DNA from 2 places in the Mesorhizobium sp. M0910 genome. Region 2 is predicted to be linked to the other one. Evidence: riboswitches for the same ligand, from Rfam matches in the RefSeq annotation. Region 2 holds a riboswitch; the other holds the start of a gene.
The links. Region 2 has a riboswitch for thiamine pyrophosphate ahead of thiC (phosphomethylpyrimidine synthase ThiC). Riboswitches for the same ligand answer to the same signal wherever they lie in the genome.
Positions count from the first base shown of each region.

Region 1: linked by a shared signal. The riboswitch ahead of thiB (thiamine ABC transporter substrate binding subunit) and the one ahead of thiC (phosphomethylpyrimidine synthase ThiC) in region 2 are both predicted to bind thiamine pyrophosphate.

Region 1 is NZ_JAMYNZ010000007.1:162,490-176,786, forward strand. Features, by position in the region: gene NKH78_RS19010 (ABC-F family ATP-binding cassette domain-containing protein) at 1-1,474, opposite strand, end outside; gene NKH78_RS19015 (thiamine diphosphokinase) at 1,490-2,134, opposite strand; TPP riboswitch at 2,275-2,389, shown strand; gene thiB (thiamine ABC transporter substrate binding subunit) at 2,433-3,446, shown strand; gene thiP (thiamine/thiamine pyrophosphate ABC transporter permease) at 3,935-5,554, shown strand; gene thiQ (thiamine ABC transporter ATP-binding protein) at 5,551-6,342, shown strand; gene NKH78_RS19035 (M48 family metalloprotease) at 6,598-8,067, shown strand; gene NKH78_RS19040 (RNA polymerase factor sigma-32) at 8,081-8,938, opposite strand; gene NKH78_RS19045 (amino acid ABC transporter substrate-binding protein) at 9,263-10,036, shown strand; partial or broken gene NKH78_RS19050 (ABC transporter permease subunit) at 10,159-10,838, shown strand; gene NKH78_RS19055 (amino acid ABC transporter ATP-binding protein) at 10,835-11,605, shown strand; gene NKH78_RS19060 (CarD family transcriptional regulator) at 11,684-12,265, opposite strand; gene fdxA (ferredoxin FdxA) at 12,634-12,972, opposite strand; gene NKH78_RS19070 (RNA-binding S4 domain-containing protein) at 13,121-13,507, opposite strand; gene NKH78_RS19075 (helicase-related protein) at 13,520-14,297, opposite strand, start outside.
Region 2 is NZ_JAMYNZ010000031.1:2,042-16,338, reverse strand. Features, by position in the region: gene NKH78_RS31895 (hypothetical protein) at 1-154, shown strand, start outside; gene ald (alanine dehydrogenase) at 541-1,656, opposite strand; gene NKH78_RS31885 (hypothetical protein) at 1,686-1,886, opposite strand; gene NKH78_RS31880 (hydroxymethylpyrimidine/phosphomethylpyrimidine kinase) at 1,937-2,704, opposite strand; gene NKH78_RS31875 (thiamine phosphate synthase) at 2,695-3,300, opposite strand; gene NKH78_RS31870 (thiazole synthase) at 3,297-4,070, opposite strand; gene thiS (sulfur carrier protein ThiS) at 4,072-4,269, opposite strand; gene thiO (glycine oxidase ThiO) at 4,238-5,239, opposite strand; gene thiC (phosphomethylpyrimidine synthase ThiC) at 5,236-7,071, opposite strand; TPP riboswitch at 7,176-7,292, opposite strand; partial or broken gene queE (7-carboxy-7-deazaguanine synthase QueE) at 7,623-8,358, opposite strand; partial or broken gene NKH78_RS31845 (6-carboxytetrahydropterin synthase QueD) at 8,355-8,441, opposite strand; gene NKH78_RS31840 (putative bifunctional diguanylate cyclase/phosphodiesterase) at 8,604-10,559, shown strand; partial or broken gene NKH78_RS31835 (valine--tRNA ligase) at 10,604-11,107, shown strand; gene NKH78_RS31830 (MFS transporter) at 11,456-13,111, opposite strand; gene NKH78_RS31825 (hypothetical protein) at 13,460-13,732, shown strand.

The DNA.
Region 1 (14,297 bases), on a different contig from region 2:
CCAGCATGTCGGAATAGCCGCCGGCATATTCGATCCAGCGGCCGTCACCATCCGGCGCGATGATGCTGGTCATGGTGCGGTCGAGGAAATCGCGATCGTGGCTGACCAGGATCACCGTGCCGGCAAAGCCGGCGACCAATTCCTGCAGCAACTCCAGCGTCTCCATGTCGAGGTCGTTGGTCGGCTCGTCGAGCACAAGCAGGTTTGCCGGCCGCGCCAAAACGCGGGCGAGGATCAGCCGTGCCCGCTCGCCGCCCGAAAGCTCGCGCACCGGCGTGCGCGCCTGTTCCGGCTTGAACAGGAAGTCTTTCATGTAAGAGACGACGTGGCGCTGTTCGCCATTGATGACGAGGTTCTCGCCGCGCCCGTCGGTGAGATACTGCGCCAGTGTCTCCTGTGGATCGACGGCCTCGCGCTTCTGGTCGAGCGTGGCGATCTCCAGATTGGTGCCGAGCCGCACCGTGCCTGCGTCCGGCTTCAATTCGCCGATCAGCATCTTCAACAGTGTCGTCTTGCCAGCGCCGTTCGGCCCGACCAAGCCAACGCGATCGCCGCGCTGGATGCGGGTCGAAAATCCCTTGACCACGGTCAGATCGCCAAAGCTCTTCTCGATGTTCTTGGCTTCGATCACCAGCTTGCCGGATTCGGCAGCGTCGCTGGCTGTCATCGTCGCCGCACCCTCGGCGCCGCGATGACCGCGAAAGCGCTGGCGCATGGTCTGCAACTCACCGAGCCGGCGCATGTTGCGCTTGCGCCGCGCTGTCACGCCATAGCGCAGCCAGTGCTCCTCGCGCACGATCTGGCGACCGAGCTTATGCTGCTCGCGCTCTTCCTCCTCCAGCACCGTGTCGCGCCATTCCTCGAAATAGCCAAAGCCCTTGTCGAGACGGCGGGTCTGCCCGCGGTCGAGCCAGATTGTGGCGCGTGACACGCGCTCGAGAAAACGGCGGTCATGCGAGATGACGACCAGTGCCGAGGAGGTGCGGGCAAGCTCCTCCTCCAGCCATTCGATGACCGACAGGTCAAGATGGTTTGTCGGCTCATCGAGGAGGAGAATGTCGGGCTCCGGCGCCATGACGCGGGCGAGTGCCGCACGCCTCGCCTCGCCGCCGGAGAGGTCGTTCGGCCGTTCTTCGCCGGTCAGGCCGAGATGCTCCATCAGATAGGTGGCGCGATAGGGATCGTCGGCGGGCCCGAGCCCCGCCTCGACATAGGCGCGGACGGTCGCAAAACCGTCCATGTCGGGCATTTGCGGCAAGTAGCGCACGGTTGCCGAAGGCTGGCGGAAGACTTCGCCGTCCTGCGGCTCGATCAGCCCGGCGGCGATCTTGAGCAGCGTCGACTTGCCCGAACCGTTGCGGCCGACCAAGGCGATCTTGTCGCCAGCTGAGGCCGTCAGGGCGGCACCGTCGAGCAGCGGCGTGCCGCCAAAGGTCAGCTTTATCCCGTCGAGATTGAGAAGCGGCGGCGCCATGTCAGCTTTCTGGGCTCAGCTTTCCGGAAGAGGGTAGGGATGCGCGAGCAGCAGCGCGCGGCCGCTGGCCAGCGCGATTTCCAACCGGCCCCTGACCTCGTTGGAAATGGTCAGCGACGAGCCGAACGCAACCTCGACATGGTCGAGCGGCCATTTGGCACCGGTGACGCTCAGGCCGGCGAGATCGGAGAAGCCGAGCACCGAAAACAGCGTGCCGTCGGCATAGTCGAAGCCAGTCTTTCCGGGCAGCAAGGGAATGCCTTCCTGTGCGCCGCTGGTCAAAAGCACGTCCGTCCCGCCTTCCGCCAGCCGGACGCTCAGCGCCAGATGCAGGAAGATGTGGTCGGTGCGTTTGCCGCCGAAAGCACCTGCGAGCACAAGGCTGGTCGCACCGCGTTCGAGCGCGGCGGCGATAGCGAGTTCACCGTCGGTCTTGTCCTTTTCGGCGGGAAACACCTGCCGTGGCACGGCGGCCAGATCCTCCGGCAACTCGGCAGGCACGGAATCGAAATCGCCGACCCAGAGTTCCGGCCACAGGCCCAGCATACGGGCATGGCCGATGCCGGCATCGGCAGCGATGACGCGCGAGCCTTCGACCTGGCGGTCGAGCAGCGGCGTGCGGATGAGATCGCCGCCAAGCAGGATGGTGAATTTGCTCATATCTCGTGGCCCTTACCAGCCCTGCCCCAGAAACGGAAGAATGAAACGGAAGATGAAACGGCAGACGACACGGAAGGCTGGGCTTTGGATGCCCGGCAAACTTCCGCTTGCGCAGCACTTCGGCCGGGCCTATGTGTCGCAACGCTCTAACGGGGTGCCGGACGCGATCTTCGCGGACCGGCTGAGAGGCAAGACTGCCAACCCGCTGAACCTGATCCGGTTTGTACCGGCGGAGGGATTAGACGTTTCGGACAGCCCGACGCCTCAATTCCTTTCAACGCGAACGAAGGAGGCGCCGATGCGCAGTTTTTTCCACTCTCTTGTCTCAATTGTCCTGCTTGCGGCATCCGCGCTCGCCCTGCCAGGGCAGGCATCGGCACAGGATAGACTGACGGTCTATACCTATGAAAGCTTCACCGCCGATTGGGGTCCGGGACCGGCAGTGAAGAAGGCCTTCGAGGCCGAATGCAGTTGCGTCGTCGAATTCGTCTCGGTCGCCGACGGCGTGGCGCTGCTCAACCGTGTGAAGCTGGAAGGCGCCGCGACCAAGGCCGATATCGTACTTGGCCTCGATACCAACTTAACCGCCGACGCCAAGGCAACCGGCCTGTTTTCGCCGCACGGCGCCGTCTCGGGCGTCAATGTGCCGGGCGGCTGGAGCGACGATATTTTCGTGCCGTTCGACTATGGCTATTTCGCCGTCGTCTACGATACCGAAAAACTGAAGAGCCCGCCGAAGAGCCTCAGGGAATTGGTCGAGGGCGATGCCGGAGAGAAGATCGTCATCCAGGATCCGCGCACCTCGACGCCGGGCCTTGGCCTGCTGCTGTGGGTCAAGTCGGTCTATGGCGACAAGGCGCCGGAAGCCTGGGCCAAACTCAAGGCGAAGGTGCTGACGGTAACGCCGGGCTGGAGCGAGGCCTACGGCCTGTTCACCAAGGGCGAGGCGCCGATGGTGCTGTCCTACACCACCTCGCCGGCCTACCACATGGTCGCCGAAAACACCGAGCGCTACCAGGCGGCGTCCTTCGAGGAGGGCGAATATCTGCAGATCGAGGTTGCGGGGATCACCACCAAGGGCGCGAAGAACCCGCTGGCGGAAAAGTTCATTGCCTTCATGACCGGACCGAAATTCCAGGATGTCATTCCCGAAACCAACTGGATGTTCCCGGCCGGCAAAACCGACAAGCCGCTCAACCCGGCGTTCGACAAGCTGGTCAAGCCGACCAAGACCTTGCTGTTCAGCCCGGAAGACGTCGCGGCCAACCGCAAGGCCTGGGTCGATGAGTGGCTTGCGGCGATGAGCAGGTAGGGCTCAAGCCTCGTCGGATGTTTGCGCCAAGCCACCCCCCTCCGGCCTGCCGGCCATCTCCCCCTCAAGGGCACGGCTATCGCAGATGGAACGCCGAGGCTTTCGCTCTACGACGTACCCCCACCCCTAACCCCTCCCCACAAGGGGGAGGGAGACTTCCGTTGGCACTGACCTCGGCAAATTGTCTGCCTTTCGGCGCCAAAAGGGGAAGTAAGGGCATGCGGCAGCGTTCCCTCCCCCTTGTGGGGAGGGTTAGGGTGGGGGTCCAACTTCGTAAGAATCCAAATGCGATAGCCCTGCCCTCAAGGGGGAGATCGGCAGCTTTGTCGCCTCTCCTCGTCCTGCCACTTGTGAGATTGGCGAAGGCGGCTGAGTGCGCAATCTCCCCCCTTGAGGGGGAGATGGCCGGCAGGCCAGAGAGGGGTGGGCTCGGCCTTTGCCAGGTATTTCCTTCGATCTACGCCTGTCGTAGTGTCGGGTAGCGCGACATGCCTACGCGTCATCCGGCCGATCCCCGCGTCACTGCCGGCATCGTCGCGCTCGCCGCCATCGCGCTGCTGATCGGCGGTGCATTCGCCGGGCTCGTCGTCGAAGCCACACGCGACCTGTCCGGCGCCGCCGCCGCTTTCGATTCCTATCTCTTGCGCGTCGTCCGTTTCACGCTCTGGCAGGCTCTGCTGTCGACCCTGCTCTCCGTTGCACCGGCCCTGTTCGTCGCGCGTGCCCTGTCGCGGCATCCGCGTTTTTTCGGGCGAGGCTTTATCTTGCAGCTTTTCGCCGTGCCGCTGGCGCTGCCGGCCATTGTTGCCGCCCTCGGTGTCTTGGCGCTCTATGGCCGCGCCGGCTATTTCGCCGGCACGCTGGGCGCGCTAGGCGGCCAGAGCTGGCCCGGCATCTATGGCTTGTCGGGCATACTCGTCGCCCATGTCTTCTTCAACCTGCCGCTGGCGACGCGGCTGTTCCTGGAGGCGTTGCAGACCGTGCCGGCTAACCAATGGCGGCTGGCGAGCCAGCTTGGCATGGGGGCTGCGCCGGCCTTCCGGCTGATCGAATGGCCGCCGCTGCGTGCGGCCTTGCCGGGCGTTGCCGGGCTCGTTTTCATGCTGTGCATCACCTCCTTCACCATCGTGCTTACGCTCGGTGGCGGGCCGCGCGCGACGACGCTCGAGGTTGCCATCTACCAGGCGCTGCGTTTCGACTTCGACCCGGCCCGGGCTGTGACGCTGACCCTGCTGCAGATTGCCCTGACCTTCGTCGTCGTGCTGGCCTTGACGCGGCTCGGCGCCAATATGGTCGGGGATGCCAATCTGCCGGTGGCGCCGCGCCGGTATTTTTCAGCCGGTGCGGCCGAGACCGTGCTGAACGCATTGGCGATCGGGCTCGCACTGTTGTTTGTCGCCGGGCCGATGGCGGCCACGCTGGCAGCCGGGCTTGGCGCCGATCTCGGCCGCCTGGCCGGCGAGAGCGCGGTGCGGCAAGCGACGGCGACCAGTGCCGTGCTCTCCCTCCTGTCGGCGCTGCTCTCTGTGGCGTTGTCGCTGTCGCTGGTCATGGCGCGCCGGGCGCTGGCGCTCACCCGGCGGAGCGGCAGGAGGACGCTGCTCGAACACCTGGCCGACACCGGTGCGGGGTTCGTCCTGGTGGTGCCGCCCATCGTCATCGGTGCCGGCTGGTTCTTGCTCCTGCGCACCGTCGGCGATGTCTTTGCGATCGCCCCTGTCATGGTCGTTGCGGTCAATGCGGTGATGGCGATGCCGTTCGCCATCCGCGCCATCCGCCCTGCCTATGACGCGGCGAGCGAACGCCACGAACGGCTCTGCGCACAGCTTGGCATCTCGGGCTGGAACCGGTTGCGGCTGGTCGACTGGCCGTCGCTGCGGCGGCCGCTCGCCACCGGCTTCGCGTTCGCCATGGCGCTGTCGCTCGGCGATCTCGGCGTCATTGCGCTGTTCGGCAGCGATTCCGTGCAGACCTTGCCCTATCTGTTGCTGGCGCGCATGGGCAGTTACCGCACCGAGGATGCCGCCGGCCTGGCGCTGCTGCTCGGCCTTGTCTGCCTGGCGCTGGTGTTGGCCGCGGACTGGCTGGGAAGGAGGGAGAAATCATGATGCCGATCAGCCCGGAACGGTCCATTTCGGTGGAAAAAGGCGCGGCCGTGCGGCTCGATAATGTCTCGTTCAGCTATGGTGAAACGCCGCTTATGTTCGATGTCGATTTCCGGGCGTCGGAAATCACCGCCATCATGGGGCCGAGCGGTTCGGGAAAGTCGACGCTGCTCAATCTGGTGGCCGGTTTCGAGACGCCGCGGTCGGGCCGCGTGCTGATCGGCGGCGCCGACGTCAGCACTGCGCCGCCATCAGCGCGGCCGGTATCGATGGTGTTCCAGGAAAACAACCTGTTTGCCCATCTGTCGATCGAGCAGAATGTCGGGCTCGGCCGCTCGCCTTCGCTCAGGCTGAGCGAGGCTGACCGCGCCGCAATCGCCGCAGCGCTGAAGCGCGTCGGTCTTGCCGGCAAGGAAAGCCGGCTGCCGCGCGAACTCTCCGGCGGCGAGCGGCAGCGTGTCGCGCTCGCCCGGGTCCTGGTGCGCGACCGGCCGGTGCTGTTGCTCGACGAGCCGTTCGCTTCGCTCGGACCGGCACTGCGCGACGACATGCTCGATCTGGTGGCCGACGTTCATTCGGAGCAGCGCATGACGGTGCTATTCGTCACGCACCAGCCGGACGATGCGCGCCGTATCGGCCAAAACATGGTTTTCCTGGATGGTGGCACGGTTGCCGCGACCGGCACCGCCGCCGATTTTTTCGTCGGGGCTGGACCGGAGGCATTCCGACGCTATATCGGCTCGGGTCCGTTTGCGGCTGGATCACGAGATGTTGCCCGGAAGCGGACATAAATTTATGGTCAAACCGGCGGAAGGCGAAGCGGCGCTTGCTTGCCATGGTCGAGGTAGTGTGGCTAGGTCCGCCAGGAGCTGGTCCGGCCTAGACCGTGATTTGCCCTTGCTGCCTCGTATCTGTCGGACGCACGAAGGACGCCATAGCACTTGACTTTGCGCGTGATGCTTTTCGGAAATCGCGCCCGATTTTCGCGGTCACGTGCCAGGACTTGAAAGGAAGCCGATCTGCCGACCGGCATCGACAATCGGAGGGTGAAACCGCTGGCGCGCTTTCTGGCGCTGGCCGGTCTTGCCGTGGCGCTGGCAAGCTGCCAGATGTTCACGCCTCCCGACGTGCAGGAATCGGGCTTCCAGCCCTCCGACAAGCCGATCACGGTCGACAATGTCGCCGCCAACAGCAAGCTCGCCCAACTGGCGAAGGCGCAACACCCGCGCATCCTCGCCACCTATGGCGGCGAGTATTCCGACCCCAAGCTCGAGCGCATGGTGGCCAAGGTCGTCGGCAGACTGACCGTGGTGTCGGCCAACCCGACCCAGACCTACCGCATCACCATCCTCAACTCGCCCAACGTCAATGCCTTCGCGCTGCCGGGCGGTTATCTCTACATCACCCGCGGGCTGCTGGCGCTGGCCAACGATTCCGCCGAGCTGGCCGCCGTCATTGCGCATGAGATGGGCCACGTTACAGCCAACCACGGCCTGCAGCGCCAGCAGCTGGAAGCCGAGGAGGGGTTGGCGACCAAGGTTGTTTCGGATGTGCTCGGCGACAACCCGACGGCCAAGGCGGCGCTGATCCGCGGCAAGCTGAGGCTGGCCCAGTTCTCGCGCAATCAGGAGCTGGAAGCGGACGCCATCGGCATCAAGTCGATCGGTGAAGCCGGTTTCGACCCCTACGCCGCCGGCCGCTTCCTGCAGTCGATGTCGGCCTATACCGATTTCCGCTCGATCAGCGGCGCCACCGACGCCAGCCTCGACTTCCTGGCGACGCACCCCAACACGCCGCAGCGTATCGATCTCGCGCAGCGCCACGCCCGCCAGTTCGGCGCGCCCGGCGTCGGGTCGCGCGACCGCGATTCATTCCTTGCCGGCGTAGACGGGCTGCTTTACGGCGACACGCCCGAGGAAGGCTATGTGCGCGGCGAAACCTTCCTGCATCCTGGCCTCGGCGTGTCGTTCTCGGTGCCCAACGGCTTCATCATCGACAATTCGGCGGCGGCGGTGACCGCCACAGGCCCGGGCGACATGGCAATCCGCTTCGATGGCGTTTCGATCGACAAGGACCGCTCGCTGACCGACTACATCCGCAGCGGCTGGGTTGCCGGCCTCGACGACAGCAGCGTGCGCCAGGAGACGATCAACGGCAACGAAGCGGCAACCGCGCATGCCGGCGCCGATGGCTGGCAATTCGACATTGCGGTGATCCGCGCCGGCGGCCAGGTCTACCGCTTGCTGACTGCTGCACCGTCGGCCAGCACCTCGCTGAGCACGGTGGCGCGCTCGGTCAGCGGCTCGTTCCGCATCCTGAGTGCTGCCGAGAAGGCAGCACTGAAGCCACTGCGTATCCGCATCGTCACGGTGCAGCCCGGCCAGACGATGGGCTCCCTGGCCGCACAGATGGTCGGCGTCGACCGCAAGCTGGATTTGTTCAGGGTGCTCAACGCGCTGTCGCCGGGCGCCGCGGTTTCGGCCGGCGACAAGGTCAAGATCGTCACCGACAAATAGCAGCCGACGCGATTCAGGCTGCGAGAAATTCCGGATTCTGCTTTACCAGCGCCGCCTTGAGCTTTTCCATGGCGCGCGCCTCGATCTGCCGGACACGTTCCTTGGAGATGCCGAGCGTCTCGCCGAGCGCTTCGAGCGTCGCGCCCTCGTCGCTCAGCCGGCGTTCCTCGATAATCCTGAGCTCGCGCGCATTGAGAGCGCCGAGTGCCGTCTTCAGCCACACCGAGCGGCGTTCGACGTCGATCGTATCGCCGACGACCTCATCGGGCAGCGGGTCATCCGAAACCAGGAACTCCATCCGCTCGGTTGCGCCCGCATCGTCGGCTAGCGGCGTGTTGAGCGAGCTGTCCGGCGCCGAAAGGCGGGAATCCATCATCGCCACATCGGCTTCCGATACCCCGAGAGCCGCCGACACTTCGCGGTAGAGCGTGGCATTCGACGTCTGCTCGGCGCCGTTTGCCAGGCGGGCGCGCAGACGCCGCAGGTTGAAGAACAGCGCCTTTTGCGCCGAGCTGGTGCCGCCGCGCACGATCGACCAGTTGCGCAGGATATAGTCCTGCATCGAGGCGCGAATCCACCAAGTCGCGTAGGTCGAGAACCGCACCTCGCGCTCGGGTTCGAAACGGGCCGCGGCCTCCAGCAGCCCGACATGGCCTTCCTGGATCAGGTCGCCCAGCGGAAGGCCGTAGTGGCGAAACCGCGACGCCATGGAAATGACCAGCCGCATATGCGCGACGGTGATGCGGTGCAGCGCGTGCTGGTCATTGTTTTCCTTCCAGCGCAGCGCCAGGAGATGCTCTTCGTCACGTTCCAGATAAGGGGCTTTCATCGCCGCGCGAACCATGGTCCGTCCTGCACTGTCTTCCATCATGCCGCGCTCCTGCTTCAGGCGTTGCGGTGCGATCGAATCGTGAGTTGGCGCCGATGGTTGAAATGGCGGCGCCGCGCCCTACAACAGCGAAGAACGTGCCATGCGGGGGAATGTTCCCCCGGACTGTCATGTCGATTGCGCTGTTCCAGGCGATTCGCCGCCGGCCTTGACTCAGCCGGATGGCGCCGGGAGATGCTGGTTGAGAATTGGATTTCAAGGGCGCGGGATTTTTGAAATTCAGTTTCTTATTCTGGCATCGCGCATCTGTCATTTTCCGGCACTCGCAATGACGCCGGATACCGGCCAAGGACGGATCACAGAAAAATGAAATGGCTCAAATCGCTCATCATCGCCGGAACGCTGCAGGTTCTGGCCATCGCCGCCGGTCACGCCGGCGCCAATCTCGACCAGATCAAGCAGTCCGGCGTCTTCAAGGTCGGCACAGAAGGAACCTATGCGCCCTTCACCTATCATGATGCTTCCGGCGCGCTGGTCGGCTTCGACGTCGAGATCGCGCGGGCCATCGCCGAGCGCCTCGGCGTCAAAGCCCAGTTCCTCGAAGGCAAATGGGACGGGCTGATCGCCGGTCTCGATGCCAACCGCTACGATGCCGTCATCAACGAGGTCGGCATCACCGAGGCGCGCAAGGCCAAATATGACTTTTCGGATCCCTACATCGCCTCCAAGGCGGTGCTGATCGTGCGCGGCGACAACACCGATATCAAGAGCTTCGCCGATCTCAAGGGCAAGAAGGCGGCGCAATCACTGACTTCGAACTTCGGCAAGCTGGCTGAAACCAACGGAGCCGAACTCGTTGGCACCGACGGCTTCGACCAGTCGATCCAGCTGCTTCTTACGGGCCGCGCCGACGCCACCATCAACGACAGCCTGTCCTTCCTCGACTTCAAGAAGCACAAGCCCGACGCCAATGTGAAGATTGCCGCCCAGGAAGAAAACGCCGACTATTCCGGCGTCATCGTGCGCAAGGGCGATCCGGAACTGGTGGCCGCCATCAATAAGGCGCTGGCCGACATCAAGGCCGACGGCACCTACAAGAAAATCGCCGACACCTATTTCGGCCAGGACGTTTCGAAGTAAAACGGCTTTCTCGTGTGGGCCGAACGCCGGCCCACGTCGTTCATATCGCGGCGAGCTGTCTTTTGACGGCCCGCCGCTTTCGCGTGATATGAGCGACGGCAATCTGGCAAGGAGGAGCCTTCGTGCCGCACTGGCTGCAATTGATGCTGGAATCCCTGCCTACGCTGCTATGGGCTGCACTGATCTTCACCGTGCCGCTGACGCTGCTGTCGTTTGCATTCGTCTTGTACTAGGCCTGGTTGTGGCGCTTGTCCGGCTGTTCGGTCCCAAACCGCTGGTCGCCGTGGTCCGCTTCTACGTCTGGATATTCCGCGGCACGCCGCTTCTCGTGCAACTGTTCCTTATCTTCTACGGCCTGCCATCGGTCGGCATCCTGCTCGACGCCTTTCCGGCAGCACTGATCGGCTTCACCTTGAACATCGGTGCTTATTCGTCGGAAATAATCCGCGCCGTCATCGGTTCGGTGCCCAAGGGCCAGTGGGAAGCGGCCTATTCGATCGGCATGACCTGGGCCCAGGCAATGCGGCGCACCATTCTTCCACAGGCGGGGCGCGTCGCCGTGCCGCCGCTGTCCAACACCTTCATCTCGCTGGTCAAGGACACTTCGCTCGCCGCCGCCATCACGGTGCCGGAGATGTTCCAGGCAGCGCAGCGCATCGTCGCCACCACCTATGAGCCGCTGATCCTCTATGTCGAGGCAGCGGCCCTCTATCTGATCATGAGCTCCGTGCTGTCGGCCTTGCAGGCGCGGCTGGAAACGCGGCTAAACCGTTATGGCGGCTTCCTGGAGGCGCGCGCATGATCGGCCTCACCAACATCGAAAAGCGTTTCGGCGACAATCTTGTGCTGAAGGGCGTGACCGTCACCATCGAGGAAGGCAGCGTTACGGCGCTTGTCGGACCGTCGGGCGGAGGGAAGAGCACGCTTTTGCGCTGCATCAACCTGCTCGAGCTCCCGACTTCAGGCACGGTACGGATCGGCGACGATGCACTTGAATTCCGCCCCGGCGGCAGGGTCTCGACCAGGGATATCCAGCGGCTGCGGCTGCAGACCGGCATGGTGTTCCAGAATTTCCAGCTGTTTCCGCATCGCACCGCGATCGGGAACATCATGGAGGGGCTGGTGACGGTGCTGAAATGGCCCAAGGAGAGGGCGCGCGAACGGGCGCTGGCCCTGCTCGAAAAGGTCGGCATGGCGCACAAGGCCGATGCCTGGCCGGCGACGCTGTCAGGTGGCCAGCAGCAGCGCGTGGCGATTGCCCGGGCTCTGGCGCCTTCGCCGAAAGTCCTGCTCTGCGACGAGCCGACCTCTGCACTCGATCCGGAACTGGCGCAGGAGGTGGTCGACGTGCTCGGCAAGCTCGCCAGCGAGGGCACGACCATGGTGATGGCGACGCATGATCTGCGGCTCGCCTCCAAGATCGCGCGGGAAGTGGTGTTCCTCGATGCCGGCAACATCGTCGAACAAGGCCCGGCCGCGGTGCTGTTCAGCAACCCGGAACGCCAGCGGACCAAGCGGTTCATCGCCACACTGAAGCACGAGGCGGAAAGGGAGGGCGGCGAAGGTTAGATATGCCCGTCGCCGGTCAGCCAAAACAAAAAACCCGGCGCGAGGCCGGGTTTTTCTGAATTCGAAGACGAGAAAAGCTCAGGCGGCTTCTTCCTGCTCGGCTTCCTCGTTGTCGGCCTTAGCGCCGCGCTTCGGGCCCTTGTTGAGGTTCACCTCGATGAGGCGGACCGCTTCGGTCTCCGACATGCGGTTGACGGCCGCGATCTCGCGGGCCATGCGGTCGAGGGCCGCCTCGTAGAGCTGGCGCTCGGAATAGGACTGCTCCGGCTGGTTATCGGCGCGGTAAAGGTCGCGCACCACTTCCGAGATCGAGATCAGATCGCCGGAGTTGATCTTGGCATCATATTCCTGGGCACGGCGTGACCACATGGTGCGCTTGACGCGGGCGCGGCCCTGCACGACCTTCAGCGCGCGCTCGACATAATCCTCTTCCGACAGCTTGCGCATGCCGATCGAGGTCGCCTTGGCGACCGGCACCTTGAGGCGCATCTTGTCCTTCTGGAAGTCGATGACGAACAGCTCCAGCTTGTGGCCCGCGACTTCCTGCTCATCAATCGAGACGATCTGGCCGACACCATGCGCCGGATAAACGATGTATTCGCCGGTCTTGAAACCGTGGCGCGCTGCGGTGGACTTCTTCTGCGGGGTGATCGTTGCCATTACGCCCTGAACTCCTTGTTGTGGTACCGGCATCGTGCCGGCCCGAACTCGTACGACCGGGGTGACCGGTCCTTAGCCACACAACGATGAACTCACCGGAAAGGCCAGGACCGGCAAATCGCAACATTGCGACCGCCTGCCCCAGATCGCTCTGGTCCGGATTGAGAAATTCACCTTTCAGTGATTTGGGGCGTTTGCGCCATAAATCGACGTTGTGTCACCGGCATGTTTGGCTCATATAGCACAAAAAGTCGGAAGAATCAAGGTTTTGCTGCACGCGCGAAGGCCGCGCGCCGTCGCCGCCTGTCAAGGCAGTTAATGTATCACGTCTGTTACGCGGCGTCAGGCCACCGCAGCCGGCAGGCTCGTCAGTCGCCTTCGCCGGGCTCCGGGGAGAAATATTTCTCGAACTTGCCAGTTTCGCCATCGAAATTTTTAGCGTCGGCCGGCGGCTCCTTCTTGGCGGTGATGTTGGGCCATTTCTCGGCATATTCGGTGTTGATCTGCAGCCATTTGTCGAGACCCGACTCGGTGTCGGGCTTGATTGCGTCGGCCGGGCATTCCGGTTCGCAGACGCCGCAATCGATGCACTCGTCCGGGTGGATGACGAGCATGTTCTCACCTTCGTAGAAGCAGTCGACCGGACAGACCTCGATGCAGTCCATGTATTTGCATTTTATGCAATTGTCGGTCACGACATAGGTCATTGGTCGGCTCCGGGACGTCCCATTTTGTTGGGCTTTTTTGGTGAGGTAACGCCTTTGTCCGCTGGTGGCAAGGGCGGCCCCTGTCAGCGGTGCCGCGGTTTCCGGAATGGAATTCCGGAAGGCCGGCAAAGCGGGCGTTCGACCTTGCTCAATCGTCGCCGAGCAGGTGGTCGGTCTGGCGGCGTTCCTTCTTCGTCGGGCGACCGCTGCCGGCCTCGCGCAACGGCGGCACCGCATCCGGAAGCGCCTCGCCCTTGGGCGCGGGGGGCGGCGACATGTCCTCGTAGAGCAGGCGGGCCTCTTCGGCCGGGCCACGCCGTACGCCGGTGCCAAGGACTTTCCAGACGAAGATCCGCCGCTCCAGCGTGATGGTCAAAACGTCGCCCGGCCGGACCGTGTCGGAGGCCTGCGCTGCTTTGTCGCGATTGATGCGGACGCGTCCGGCGACGACCAGCTTGGCTGCCAGCGTGCGCGATTTTACCGCGCGCGAGAAGAACAACCACTTGTCGATGCGCTGGCGGGCATCAGTGACCATTGGACGAGCAGCTTACTTCTTCAGCTGGTCGCGCAACGCGGCGAGCTTGGCGAAGGGCGAGTCCGGGTCGAAGCGGACGGGGCGTTCCTCACGCGGCTTTGGCTGGAAGGCGGGTTTTGCGCCTTGGGCGCCGCCTTTGCCGTCCTGCCGGCCAGCCTTCCAGTCGGGCCGGTTTTCGCGCCGGTCCGGGCGTTCACCTTGCGGCTTGCCGGCGCGCTGCTCTGCCGCCTCGCCTTGCGGCCTGGGCTGGAACTTGCTGCGATCGAAGCGCGGCTTGCCGGCGCCGTCGCGCTGGTCGTGGCGCCCCTGACGGGCGGGCCGGTCGCCCGGCGTCGGTTGCCCGCCGGCATCTACCGGCGCATCGCTGCGGCTGTCCAGCGCAGCTTGACCACTGCGCGCGCGATGGTCCCGATGATTGTCCCGGGGGCGGTTGTCATGCTGGCGATGACGCGGGCGCTGGTCGAAACGACCCTGCCGCCATAACAGGACAGGTTTTGGCTCCTCGGCTTCTGGAGCAGCTTCGCCGGAGACGGCTTCCGTCGTTGCTGCAGGTTCGGCCGGCGATGCTTCCGTAGTGTCGGAAACCGGCGGTTCTGCCGGTGCCGCAGCCTCAGTTTCCGCCCCAGGTTCCGCCCTTGGCTCGGCCGTTGGTTCCGCAGGCGCTTCAGCAGTTGCCTCCGCGGCGGGCCGGGTCTCTTGCGTGACTTCTGCCTCAGCTTCAGGGGCTGGAGCTTCCGCGACAGGCTCTGCCGTCGCTTCGGTCACAGCTTCGGCCGCCGCCTCCGCAACA
Region 2 (14,297 bases):
CGAGGAAACATCCCCACCAAAGCTCATCCAGAAGCTTCATGCCTGGACCGTATCGAGCCGATGCCTGGGGGCTGTTGACGACAGAGCTGGCACCGGCGCGCCGACCGGACCCGAGCTTGCAGATCGTGACGGCCGTGAACGCATTGCCGCATAGGACCGCGCACGCTGGTATCACAGTGACAGTTCAACTGTGATCATTAGGCGGTCGAGATAAAAATGGCGCCTGTACGACTAGGACACAAATAATGCGGCAGAATCTGACCCGTCGGTGGGGCAGGTTCTTCTGTTCGTCAGTAACGATCGGATAGGGGATCGATTGCACCGACCAGCCAGAGACGCCAAAGCTTGTGCCTCGGGGAGGGGCTGGAGGGAGTTCGTCAGGCCGGTCTGGTGAGAACGCGATCAGCTTCATCGGCGACCGGCGTCTCGCGCATGAAGCTTCACCGCGGACGTTGGTGGAAACGGGAGAGGAGACAGGTCTGACCGAAAAAAACCCGTCGGACGAATCCGACGGGCACTGGAGAGGCAGATTCGGACAGCTCAGGCGGCGAGAACGGCCTTCGGCTCGACCAGCTCGTAACCGAGCGCTTCGGCCACTGCGCGATTCGTGATCTTGCCCTTGTGGACGTTCAGCCCGTTGCGCAGATGGTGGTCGTCTACCAGCGCCTTGAGGCCCTTGTCGGCGAGCTGCAGGCCATAGTGCAGCGTCGCATTGTTGAGCGCGTGGGCCGAGGTGACCGGCACCGCACCCGGCATGTTGGCGACGCAATAATGGATGATGCCGTCGACTTCATAGGTCGGCTCGGCATGGGTGGTGGCGTGCGATGTCTCGAAACAACCGCCCTGGTCGATGGCGACGTCGACCAGCACGGCGCCTTTCTTCATGCCCGACAGCATTTCGCGCGTCACCAGCTTGGGCGCTGCTGCCCCCGGGATCAGCACGGCGCCGACGACTATGTCAGCCGAAAAACATTCTTCCTCCAGCGCCTCGACGGTCGAGTAGCGGGTGTGAACGCGGCCGCCAAAGATGTCGTCGAGCTGACGCAGGCGCGGGATCGAGCGGTCAATGATGGTGACGTCGGCGCCAAGCCCTGCCGCCATCCGTGCAGCATGCAGGCCGACGACGCCGCCGCCGAGCACAGTTACCTTGCCGGGGAGCACGCCGGGCACGCCGCCAAGCAGAACGCCGCGGCCGCCATTGGCCTTTTGCAGCGCCGTGGCGCCCGCCTGGATCGACAGGCGGCCGGCAACTTCCGACATCGGCGCCAAGAGCGGCAGGCCGCCGCGCTCGTCGGTGACGGTCTCGTAAGCTATTGCGGTCACGCCGGCGGCCAGCAGACCCTTGGTCTGCTCCGGATCCGGAGCAAGATGCAGATAGGTATAGAGGATCTGGCCGTCGCGGAGCTGAACCCATTCGTTGGGCTGCGGCTCCTTGACCTTCACGATCATGTCAGACTTGGCAAAAACGTCGGCGGCCGTTTTGGCAATCGTGGCGCCGGCGGCGCGATACGCGTTGTCATCGGCGCCGATGCCGGCGCCGGCGCCGGTCTCGATCAGCACTTCATGGCCATGCGCGACATATTCACGGACCGAACCCGGTGTCAGGCCGACGCGGTATTCATGGTTCTTGATTTCCCGGGGGCAACCGACGCGCATCTTTTTCTCCTGATCCCGCCCTTTTGGGCTCACTCCCTGTCTAGTGTAGTGAACCATGAATCGTTGCGCAGGTGTTTGCGAATGCGCTTGCGCGGGATCGCGCGTTTCGATAATCGTTGCGAGAAATCGCAGGATTTTCGCACGTCACGAAAATGCCGCTGGACAGGATCGATATCGCCATTCTCGAGGCTTTGCAGAAGGATGGCGGACATCTTGCGATGCGCGGACATAGCGTGGATATCGTGATTGTGGGGCCGCGATTGGATTGATCGAGGCAAAGTCAATTTCGTCCGGCTGCATTCTTTTGGAGCCTCTTGAAAGCAAACAGCTTGCCTTCACGCACGCTGTCTTCAAGTGATCTCGCGTTCGCCAGATGCGCCGCAATCGCGCTGGCCAACATGCAGCCCGTCCCGCGCATCGATACGGAAAGTCGCGGTGTGTCAAAGCGGATTGGTTCTTGATCAAAGTGCAACAGAATATCGGTCGATCGGGGTCCCGCCGCGTGGCCGCCCTTGATCAGCAGGGCCTGCATCCCGGCTGCCAGCAATTCCTGGCCTTGCCACACTGCGCCGCCTTCATCCACCGCTGGCTCTAAGCCAACAAGAAGCGCCAGCTCCATGAGATTGGGCGTGACGAGGCGGCAAAGGGGCATCAGGTCGCATTTCATGACGGCGACGGCCCTTGCGTCCAGCAGCGCCTGGCCTGACGTCGAGGCCAGCACCGGGTCGAGTATTGCCGGCACCTGTAGATTTTCGCGCAGCACGCCGGCAATGGCAACGACGATCTCAGCCGTTGCGAGCATGCCGATCTTAATTGCCGCCACCTTGTTGGCCTGCAGCGCGGCGCGCATCTGATCGGCCACAAGATCGGGCTGCGAAGGATGGATTTTCATCACGGCTTCGTGCGTCTGCACCGTCAGCGCTGTGACGGCCAGGCAGGTGCGCACGCCAATGGAAGAGATCGTCTCGATATCGCGTGCAATTCCAGCCCCACCGCTGGAGTCTGATCCGCCGACCACGAGCACATGCGGTTCTCGCCTCAGCGCCATGGCTTTGTCTTTTCGATCCATTCTCGCGTGCGCGCTTCGGGATCGGCATTCAACGTGATGTCGGTGACCACCGCCGCGCTGTCCACACCAGCCGCGAAAACACCGTCGAGCCGGTCGGGGTTGAGGCCGCCAATGGCGACCAATGGGATCGGCGCCACCCGATGCTTCCACGCGCTGATCCGCGCGAGCCCTTGCGGCGCCCATTTCATCTGCTTCAGGACGGTGGGATAGATGGGGCCGAGCGCGATATAGTCGGGCTCGGCAGCGATGGCCGTTTCCAGTTCTAGATGATCGTGCGTGGAAAGCCCGAGCTTCAATCCGGCGTACTTAATCGCCAGCAGGTCGGCCGCAGCCAAATCCTCCTGGCCGAGATGGACGAAGTCGCAGCCTTCCTCAATTGCCGTGCGCCAATAGTCGTTGACGATCAGTTGGCAACCATGGACCGCGCAGACGCCGTTCGCGCGGCGGATTTCCGTCCGCAGCGTGGCCTCGTCCCTAACCTTGATGCGCAACTGAACCAGCTTGACGCCAAGCGGCACCAGGCGTTCGATCCAGGCGGCGCTGTCGACGATCAGGTAGAACGGATCGAGCTTCATGAGAAAACCGCCCTGCCGAATGTTGGTGTCGATGACACCGCGACGTCGCGGGGTTCGAGCATCCCCGAGCTGAAAGCTTCTCGACCGGCGTCGACCGCCTTGCCGAACGCACGCGCCATGCCGACCGGATCGGCCGCCTTGGCGACCGCTGTGTTCAGGAGCACGGCATCAAAGCCGAACTCCATGACTGTTGCCGCGTGCGATGGCCGTCCGAGACCAGCATCCACGATCAGCGGGACATCAGGGAAATGTCCGCGCATCGAGCGCAGCGCCATGATGTTGACCGGCCCGAGGGCGGAACCGATCGGTGCGCACCAGGGCATCAAGACCTTGCAGCCCGCCGCAAGCAGCCGCTCGGCGACGACAAGGTCGTCGGTAGTATACGGGAACACCGCAAAACCGTCCTCGCACAGGATGCGGGCGGCTTGGAGCAGACCGAACACGTCCGGCTGCAGCGTGTCGTGATTGCCGATCACTTCGAGCTTGATCCAGGGCGTGCCGAAGACTTCGCGCGCCATTTGTGCGGTCGTGACCGCTTCCTTGACGGAGTGGCAGCCAGCAGTGTTGGGCAGGATTCTGACACCAAGCGACCGGATCAACGACCAGAATTTTTCGCCAGCCCTGCCGCCTGCGATTTCACGGCGCAACGAGACGGTCACCACCGAGGTGCCCGATGCCCTGACTGCATCGGCAAGGATGGCCGGCGAAGGATATTGGGCCGTGCCGAGAAGCAGGCGGGAGGGAAGCGTCGTCCCGAGAAGATCGAACATGCTAGCCTCCCTGCATGGGCGAGAGGATTTCGATCCGGTCGCCGTCGTTCAATTGGAATTCCGCCCGGCTGGCTTTGTGCACGAGGTCGTTGTTGACGGCGGTCGCGAGCCAATCGCCCTCATAGTCAAGCGCGGCAAGCAGCTCGGCCAGCGTGGTGGCGGCAACCTCATGCTGTTTGCCGTTGACCATCAGTTTCATGAGCAAGCTCCTTGGTTCTGTCTTGACTGAAAACCAGCTTGGCAGCCTGGCGCGCCATGGCGGGCGCAAGGAGAAAGCCGTGACGATAAAGCCCGTTGATCGCGATGATCTCACCCTTCGTTTCGGCGCGCGGCAAATTGTCGGGAAAGGCTGGACGGACGCCGACACCGGTTTCAACAATCCCGGCCTCGCCAAAGGCCGGATGGAGGGCATAGGCGGTGCCCAGCAGCTCCAACATGGAGCGCGCCGTAACCGGTCCGGCGGACTGGCTTTCAATCATCGTCGCTCCAACCATGAAACGGTGGTCGGTGCGCGGCACTGCATAGAGTGGAAAGCGCGGATGCAGCAGCCTGACCGGGCGCGACAGCGAGATGTCTGGGGTGCGCAGGATCAGCATTTCGCCGCGAACGCCACGCAACCTGTCATCGGCGGCTGCCATTCCCGTGCAATCGATCTGACGATCGAAACCAAAAACATGCTGGGCGTCGGCGCCGAAGTGGAATTCAACACCCATGGCTACGAGCTTGTCATGAAGTGCTGACATCGCCTGGCGCGGATCGAGATGGCCCTCATCGGGGAAGAGCAATCCGCGGCGGAAGCGGCCGGCTAAGTCGGGCTCCAGGAGCGCAATTTCGTCTTCATCGACACGCCGATGGCCCGACGTGCGGCTGGCGAACCGGTCGAGCTCGCCCGCATCGCGCGGCGCGGCCACGACCAGCGTTCCCCGTCGTGTTACCAAGCCGGGCGTTGCGGCGTCCCACCAGTCGGCGGCGTCGCATCCGAGATCCAGCACCGGCTGCGCGGCGCTTTCACGCTCGCACCATGGCGCGAGCATACCACCGGCGAACCACGACGCATTGCCCTCGATGGCAGGCCTTGTCTCGGCAACGGAAACCGCCGCGCCGCGTGCGGCGAGCTCGAAGGCGGCGGTGAGGCCGGCAACGCCGGCCCCTTTGACCAGCACCTTCATGATGGCTCATGCGCCTGTGGCATGGCCGGTGCGCCGGTCTCGTCCGCCGGCACGTAGAGATCGCCGCCCTCGCGGTATTTCGCCGCCATCGCCGCCATGCCCTCCTTCTGCGCCTCGGCGCGGATGTCGTGGGAAATTCGCATCGAGCAGAATTTCGGCCCGCACATCGAGCAGAAATGCGCCAGCTTGTGCGCCTCCTTGGGCAAGGTCTGATCGTGGAAGGACCGCGCGGTTTCGGGGTCGAGCGACAGGTTGAACTGGTCCTCCCAGCGGAACTCGAAGCGCGCGCGGGAAAGGGCATCATCCCTGAGTTTCGCCGCCGGATGACCCTTCGCCAGGTCGGCGGCGTGCGCGGCTATCTTGTAGGTGATGACGCCCGTCTTGACGTCGTTGCGATCGGGAAGGCCGAGATGCTCCTTGGGCGTGACGTAGCAGAGCATGGCGGTGCCGAACCAACCGATCATCGCCGCGCCGATGCCGGAGGTGATGTGGTCATAGCCCGGCGCGATGTCGGTCGTCAGCGGGCCAAGCGTATAGAACGGCGCCTCGCCGCAAACGGCGAGTTGCTTGTCCATGTTCTGCTTGATCTTGTGCATCGGCACGTGGCCAGGCCCTTCGATCATCACCTGGCAATCCTTCGCCCAGGCGATCTTCGTCAGCTCGCCAAGCGTTTCCAGCTCGGCGAACTGCGCCGCATCGTTGGCATCGGCGATCGAGCCGGGACGAAGGCCGTCGCCGAGCGAGAAGGAGACGTCATAGGCGCGGCAGATGTCGCAGATCTCCGCGAAATGCTCGTAGAGGAAGCTTTCCCGGTGATGGTGCAGGCACCATTTTGCCATGATCGAGCCGCCGCGCGAGACGATACCCGTGACCCGGTCAACGGTCAGCGGGATGTAATGCAGCCGCACGCCCGCATGGATGGTGAAATAGTCGACGCCCTGTTCGGCCTGCTCGATCAGCGTGTCGCGGTACACCTCCCAGGTCAGATCCTCGGCAATGCCACCAACCTTCTCGAGCGCCTGGTAGAGCGGCACCGTGCCGATCGGCACCGGCGAGTTGCGCACGATCCAGTCGCGGATGTTGTGGATGTTGCGGCCGGTCGACAGGTCCATCACCGTATCGGCGCCCCAGCGGATCGCCCAGACCATCTTTTCGACCTCTTCGGCCATCGAGGAGGTGACAGCGGAGTTGCCGATATTGGCATTGATCTTGACCAGGAAATTGCGGCCGATGATCATCGGCTCGCTCTCTGGGTGGTTAATGTTGGCGGGAATGATCGCCCGTCCGCGCGCCACCTCATCACGCACGAAATCCGGGGTGACGAAATCGGGCAGTGTCGCGCCGAAAGCCTCGCCGTCGCGCTCAAGCTTGCCGTGCAGGATCTCGCGACCAAGGTTCTCGCGAATGGCGACGAACTCCATTTCGGGTGTGATGATGCCGGCGCGCGCATAGGCAAGCTGCGTCACCGCCTTGCCTGCTTTGGCCTTGAGCGGCCGGTGGCGAATGGGAAATTCCGGCGTCAGGCGTTCGCCCGTCGCGAATCCGTTGTCCTCCGGCCGGACATGGCGGCCGTCATAGGCCTCGACATCGCCGCGCGCCGTAATCCATTCGTGGCGAAGTCGGGCCAGGCCTTTTTCGATGCTGGTTTCGACAGCCGGGTCGGTATAGGGGCCCGACGGATCGTAGACGGTAACGGGCGGCTCGCCGGCTGTCGGATGGACAGAGATTTCGCGCATCGGCACCCTGAGCTGCGGGTGGATGGTACCGGATTTGTGGATTTTGCGTGAGGCAGGCAGCGGTCCCGTCGAGACGGCGGGGGTGAGGACATTCATCGTGAGGCTCCTTTGCTCGTTGCATTGGAGACCCAGCTCTGTGCCGGAAGGATGAAAAGACGCTTCTAGCGACCTGCCGAAACAGGACCTCGGGCGTAAACTCCCGCAAAGCGCTTGCACCGTCCCTACGCCAGTATGAACTGGATCAGGTTCAACGGGTCACTGCGCCGCGAATGCCAGCAGTATCTCAGCCCCTTGCCGGGACTCCCCTGGTGAATGCCTCAGGTTGGACGGGCCGGCTCCGGTTTGTCAAGCGCATTTGGGCCGTGGCGACGGCTGGCGGCCAATCAAATCGGGCGGAAGGGCTCGCCATGGGTCGCGGAGAAGTTACCGCGGGGCAGGTGTGGCAAAAGCCGCATTTTCCTCGTCAAACTTGATGTGACATTGACGTCGACGGAACTGCTTGTTCAATGATCTTAAGCCGGCAAACTACTTCGGAGATTTTCACGAAATTCTCGAAAATTACTATAGCAGGTGGCCCGAACGAAGTGCTCCGCAACCGGGAGAGGCCGCCTCGGCCAGGCGCATTCCAGCTACCAGCACTGCGCGGGCTAGACGCCCCTTTTGTTGCCCCAGAGCAGAATATGAAGCTGCGGCAGGACGCGCGCCTCAAACCATCTGTCACGGAGTCACCGTTTCCACCAACCATTCCATGCGTTTCATTATGCCGTCCAGGTCAATGAGCGCTTCTTCGTCATAACGGCGCGGCGGTGTGTTGCCGGGCTGCAGATACACAGGCAGTTGCGGATAACGCGCGGCGGCATCCTTGGCATAGGCGTAGTCTCTTTTCGTCGAACACCACGAGCTTGAGCACGATTTGCGGCTTATCCCTCGCCGCCTCGACGCACGCCTCGAACGCAGCCCAATCGGTCGTCATTTCGCTCGATGGCGGCTTTGGGCTTAGAATCAGGGCATCAAGCTCGGCAAACCAGTCCCTGGCCACGGAACCTTGGGTTTCCGACGCAAAGCGGTAGCCGTTCCGATGTCCGTGTTCGATCAACGCGCCGAGCGGCTGGATGGCCCGATTGCCGCCTGATAGCGACACCATTATTGGTCGGCCACCCGAAGCGCATTGACCTCTTGCCGGATCGCGTCTGTGGACATGGTCTTCCATTCATGGCGGAAGCGATTGTCCACGGCATGCAGGCTGTCGCACCAGGAACAGCGATAATCGCATCCGCCCGTTCGAACGAACACCGTCGGCAAGCCGACAAGCATGCCTTCACCATGGATGGTCGGGCCGAAGATCTCGCTCACTTGGATTCCGGGATCCAGCGTGCAGGTCATGGCCGGTATTCCGCCCAGGTTTTCGGTGTCTCGCTCACCCGCGCAGCGGAGGTTTCGGGTAGCCTCACCTTGCACCAGTCGTAGAGGGGGGCGATTTCGCAAGGGAGCGTTGCGTTTTTCGTTATCTTCGAATTTGGGACCCCTTGGTTTCCCAATTTTGCGGTCAAAATTTACCTTTTCCGAATTGTTCGGTGCTAGGGGACCAACACGCAGCGACTACTCTAGGGCGGGGGAGTGACAGAGTGATGCAGCGTCTGTCTACCGCAAGGTTCGGTGACCTTCTGGCGGGAGATCTGCGGGCTTTTGGCGGACCCTCGACAATTGAACCGCTTGCCGGCCGAATACGAGCGGAGCAGGTCAGTATCGTGCTTCGCAACACGCCTCTTGGCATGGTTGCGAACATACTCAATGCGGCCACTTTTGTTATGGCGGTTTGGGGCTCGCCCGACCAAACGAAAGCCGTCCTCTGGGCGAGTGTTATCATCGTCGCCGCTGGGTTCGTAGGCCTAAGAGCGAGATCATCGTTTCAGTCAGTCAAACCAAGGTCAGTGTCTCGCCGGACAACGCAAAACCTGGTGCGGAACGCGTTCTTGTTCGGCACCTGGTGGGGAGCACTTCCCGTTCTGTTCTTCAGCGGGGCAACAAGCGCAGCCCAGGTCGTCATTACCTGCCTGAGCGCGGGGATGATCGCAGGCGGTGCCGCTTCTTTTTCCACGATTCCTATTGCGGCCATCGCGTATACGCTACCGATCTTCCTCGGTTCGGCGGTTGCGATTGTGGGGGCGGGAGACGCGGTCAATCTGCCCGTCGCAATCCTGATAGTGAGTTACGCCATCACGCTGTTTCGTGCAGTGCTTGCCCACGCAGTCGAATTCACCCAACGCTTCATTCTGCAAGCGGAAAGCGAAAGTGCCATTCGCAGGGATGTTCTAACGAGTTTGCCGAACCGGTTCAGCTTCAATGAGCGGTTGGAGAACGCGTTGGTGGACGCAAAGCAGTTTGACCAGCACTTTGCGTTACTTTTGTTCGATCTTAACAATTTCGACGAGGTGAATGACCGCTTTGGCCGACCAATGGCGGATGCCCTTTTGGTCGAAGTGGCTGCGAGACTTCGGAAATCGACGCGGGAGAGCGATAGCATCGCGAGATTGGAGGGGGATGAATTTGCAATAATCGCTACGCGCGATATCAGGCCAGATCAAATCAGGTCCTTAGCCAAACAGATTATAGATGGCATGCGCGCCCCTTTCTTGATCGAAGGACGCGAAATATATTGCAAGGCCTCTCTCGGTATCGCTCGGGCGCCCACGGACGGTTTGGATACCAACCAACTCCTGCGGTGCGTCGACACCGCGCTATACAGGGCTAAGACGCTGGCGGGGTCCATCCAGTTCTTCAGCCCATGCGACGATGAAGCTGCTGCAAGGCGCCATGCCCTTGAACGCGATCTGGCTTCTGCGCTGGCCAATGACCAGCTTTCGCTCGCATTTCAACCCTTTCTCGATCTCGCGATCGATCGCATTCGAGGTTTTGAAGCCCTGCTGCGGTGGCAGCATCCGACCCTTGGCGCGATCCCTCCGTCGGAGTTCATAACCATCGCTGAAGAAACGGGTTTGATTCACTCCATCGGATACTGGGTCATCAAAACGGCTTGTTTGGCGGCTGCGCGCTGGCCGCGCGACTTGCGGGTCTCCGTCAATTTGTCGGTAGTGCAGCTTAAGAACAAGGCCTTGCTGGATGGAATTGAAGTGGCCTTGGCTGAAGCCGGGTTGGAGCCCCGAAGACTGGAGGTCGAGATCACAGAAACTGTGCTGATTTCGAATTTTCAAGAAACGATTTCATTATTACAATCGTTAGTTTCGCTATCCGTCACAGTTGCTCTTGACGATTTTGGCACCGGCTATTCGTCACTCACTTACCTTCGTAAACTGCCTCTTTCGCGGCTCAAGATCGACCGATCTTTTGTCCAAGATATGCTGACTGATGCCGACTGCGGCGCGATTGTAAGATCACTGGTTGAGTTGGCGCACGAGCTTCGAATCGAGGTAACAGCCGAAGGCGTAGAAACTCCCGAACAGCTCGACTTTCTGCGCCGCGTCAGATGCGATGAAGCTCAAGGCTATTTGATCGGGAAACCTGTCCGGATAGACGACATTCCTGGCATTGCTGAGAAGCCGTGTAGTCAGAAGCTAAGTCCTTGAATTGCAGGACTGGCACTTTGGCGGCGATGGTCGGGTTGGGCATGCATGCCGCCTGGCCCCCGCCGGATTCGAACACGCCGAAGCGGCCGCCGAGGATCAACTGGCTGGTCGACCTCGTCTCCGGCTTCCGTTCCGCGCGCTCGGAGATGAACGTGCCGCCGGCGGCGATAGCGCCGCTTCTCGTGGTCGGCGCCAACGATTTGACACGCGAAAGGCTGGTTCGCCAGGACTCGGCGATGAAGCGGCTGGCGCGCGTCGGCGACATCTCGCTCGCCGACGCGGCACCCAAGGGTGTGCTCGACGAGGCGACCATCTGCCTTGCTCTCGGGAGCCTGATCGACGTGTCTGCTGAAAAGGCGCGTCTCGAGAAGGCGATTGCAAACACCGAGCAGGAGACCGCTCGTATTTGCGGCAAGCTTTCGAACGAAAAGTTCGTTGCCAACGCGAAACCGGATGTGGTCGCCGCCGAACGTGAGCGTCTCGGCGAACTGGAGGGACAAAATGCCAGCCTCAAGGTTGCATTGGCCCGGATCTGCGAAGCGGCCTGAGGAAGACTTCAAACTCAGGCTCGGCACGCGGCGATAGTCGCGTGCTGTTGGGTCCCAGGCTCCGCAAGCAGAAACAAGCAGTTTTCCTTCGTTTGTCATGGACAGTTCGACACGGCAGCTTCAATCCTGGAGCAGTCGATGTGTCCTCTGCAGTCCTGTTTTATAGACAACTCGCGGCGGCTTGGCTGTCGATGCTCTTCAAGGCGGGGCCGATCGATCGCACTCGCAGCCTATTGTTCTTCTCCGCCATTGACCATCGAATCTTGGTGGATCGTCCGCCTCCGCCCCGCACCATTTGAGCGCGATAGGTAAGCGATCGCTGATGCCCAGATATGTGCCGGCCGGGCTTCAATGACGGGGATGGCGAAAAACTGAGTGCTCGGGCTTGCGGGCCGAGCTTGTCGGCCGCTCGATGGAAAGTGTCATCTGAGGCGGGGACTCTGCCGCGTGCAGCTGGAAGACTCGTTCGTCCAGTTCCTTGTCTACTTCCGTGAGACGATGGTTTAACCGAAGGTAGTCCGTCCAGGTCGGCGTGCGGAACGTTTCTGTCCATTGCATAGGCTTCTGAAGGTTGCGCTGGAGCGTCCAGTTCCGAGCACCGACGCGGCTGTGTACATGACGCCGCTGCCGCATGAGGTCGAGGAAGGCCTCGAGATTTTTCTCGGCTATCAGATATTCGATCTTGACCACGATCGGGCCGCTTCTCGGCTTCAAACTGAGAGCGACAGCTGGGGCATTGAATTCGCCCAAAGGATCGGGCTCGGAGTCGCGGCGCTCTCGAAGAGGAAACAGAACGCCGGCTGCGGCGACGAGCAACAGGGCTCCAGCGGAGCCCTCCAGCGCCCAGGTCAGCGAATGGTTCTGGGAAACGGTGCCCCACACCCAGCTGCCGGCCGCTATGCCGCCGTCTATCAATGCATAGTAGATGGAGATCGTGCGCCCCACGACCCAGCGCGGGCTTGCCAGCTGCACGCTCACGCCAACCCCGGACCAGGCGGTGACCCAACCCGCGCCGCCCAAAGCAAGTGCAATTGCCGCCACCGCAATCGAAGACGTCAGTGCCAGGGAAAGCGAGCACGCCGCGCAGGCGACGCAGGAGAGCCTCATCAGCTTTTCTTGCGACAAGCTCCGTCTGAACAGGCTGTTGGAGATGCCAGCGAAGACGGCGCCGGTCCCGAAGCCGGCCATGAGCGCGCCATAGGCGAGCGGTCCTCCTCCCAACTGATCGCGGACAACCACCGGCAGCAGCGCGAGTATGGCGATGCTCGCCAAGCCAAAGAGGGTACCGCGCGCGATCGCCGCCTTGATTTCCGATGACATCGCCGTGAAGCGCAGCCCGTCATAGATCGCCGTCCTCATCGACTCGCGTGGAAGAGGCGAAGAACGAACCTTCCACTTGCAGCGCCATATGGTGGCCAGAGGGACCAGGTAGGTGAGCGTGGTCACGGCGAAAGCCGTCATAAGCCCAAACGAAGCAACCACGATGCCGCCGAGTGCCGGGCCCACGGTCCTTACAGTGTTGAAACCGACGGAGAGCAAGGTGACGGCCGCGGGAACATCGCGTCGGTTCACGATATCGCCGACAGACGCTTGCCAGGCTGGATCGTTGAGAGCGCCACCAGATGCGATCAAAAAGCTGAAGCCGAGGATCATCCACGGATTGACAAAGCCCAGCGCCACGGACGCGGTCAGCATCGCGGAGGCAATCACCATAAGGCAGCGACCGGCGAACATGACCCGGCGCCGGCTGAAATTGTCGGCGAGAACTCCGGCGAACACGGATAGAATGAAAGCGGGGAGGTTCGATGAAGCCTGCACCAACGCAACCATCAGATCGGAAGTCGAGATCGTTGCCATCAGCCAGCTGATGGCAACAGTCTGCATCAACCAGCCGAGAGAAGAGACCTGGGTGGCGAGCCAGATCGAACGAAAGGTCGGCTGCATGAGGGGCGCAAACGTCGTCGGCGCAGCCAAATCTTCAACTGATCCAGCTACTCTACTCATTTTTTGCGAGCCTTTGCTTTCCGTTATCGGCCGTTTCGCATGTAATCTCGACTGAACCGTGGCGGCTGGCAACATTGAGAGAAACTGTTTTGCTTCCGACGAATGCGGCCACAGTTCCTTCTGACCAGTGTTTTGCGGCCGAGACGCAGGCCCGAGCCGGCTCACCCCGGCTTCGAAGACATCACCTCGGTGGAGCCCGGATTCTTGCTTGTCGTTTGACGCAGCATGCTTCATCAACGGGCACTTTGCCGAGCGATGCCTTTTCGCGAGACGCGCCATGTTCTTTCGTTGAAAACTCACTCATCAGCGGCGTTCGATGCGCTGAGTGTGGCTTGGGGAGAGTGAGGCTTGCAGATCTTTGACAGGATCGATTCCCTGATAGACGCAGACGATTGCCGGGCCGCGATCGAAGAGGCGCGCGCCTTGCTACTTCAGCTTGAACAAAGGTCTGATGCGCTCACACATGCGATCGACGACTTTCTGCTCGATCTCATGACATTGGCTTTCATTGTTGAATGTTACGGACGCGGCTTTGATCTTTTGGCGCGAACGCTTGCCCGTAGAAGACTGGCAAAGGTCAGGCTTTTGTCGGAAGGAGTCGATTCCGCCAGGGGGAAATGACACCCAAAGGCTGATGGCTGAAGCGGCGATCGCGCCGCGTTCCAATCAACGACGTTCCGACCGCCAAAAAATAGGGCCATCGGAAAACCGAGGCTCTTTAGGCGTGAAGGTTTAAACCTCCAGAGGGGAACAGCTGACACGATGGAATGGGAGGAGACCATCGCGTGCCTCGGTGTTGCCTTAGGGGCTAAAAGTTGTGCAATGCGCAAATACATTTTTGCAATGCAGCTGTGCAAGAACGGTGAGGATCCTCTCTCAGCTCCAAAATTTGCGCTTGGAATGTTCGTGCTGATCGCAGGGTGCTGAGAATGGACCGAAGGAGGTCCGGCAGACGGATCTGGAGACCTCCCTGACTGGCTGGTCGACGACTGATCATCGAAGCCCGTGCTCAACGGTGGTTCCCCTAAAAGCAATAGATGAGAAAAGCAGGAAGACCCCCTGATGCGGCCGGGCCAACCGCGGTCGTCACGAATGTTGGTCCTGCTCCGGTCCTCGTTCCGCTAAACGGCTTCGCCGTCCTCCACTAACGTTGCGGCCCTCAAGCGACGTGTCCCTTCCTTCCGAT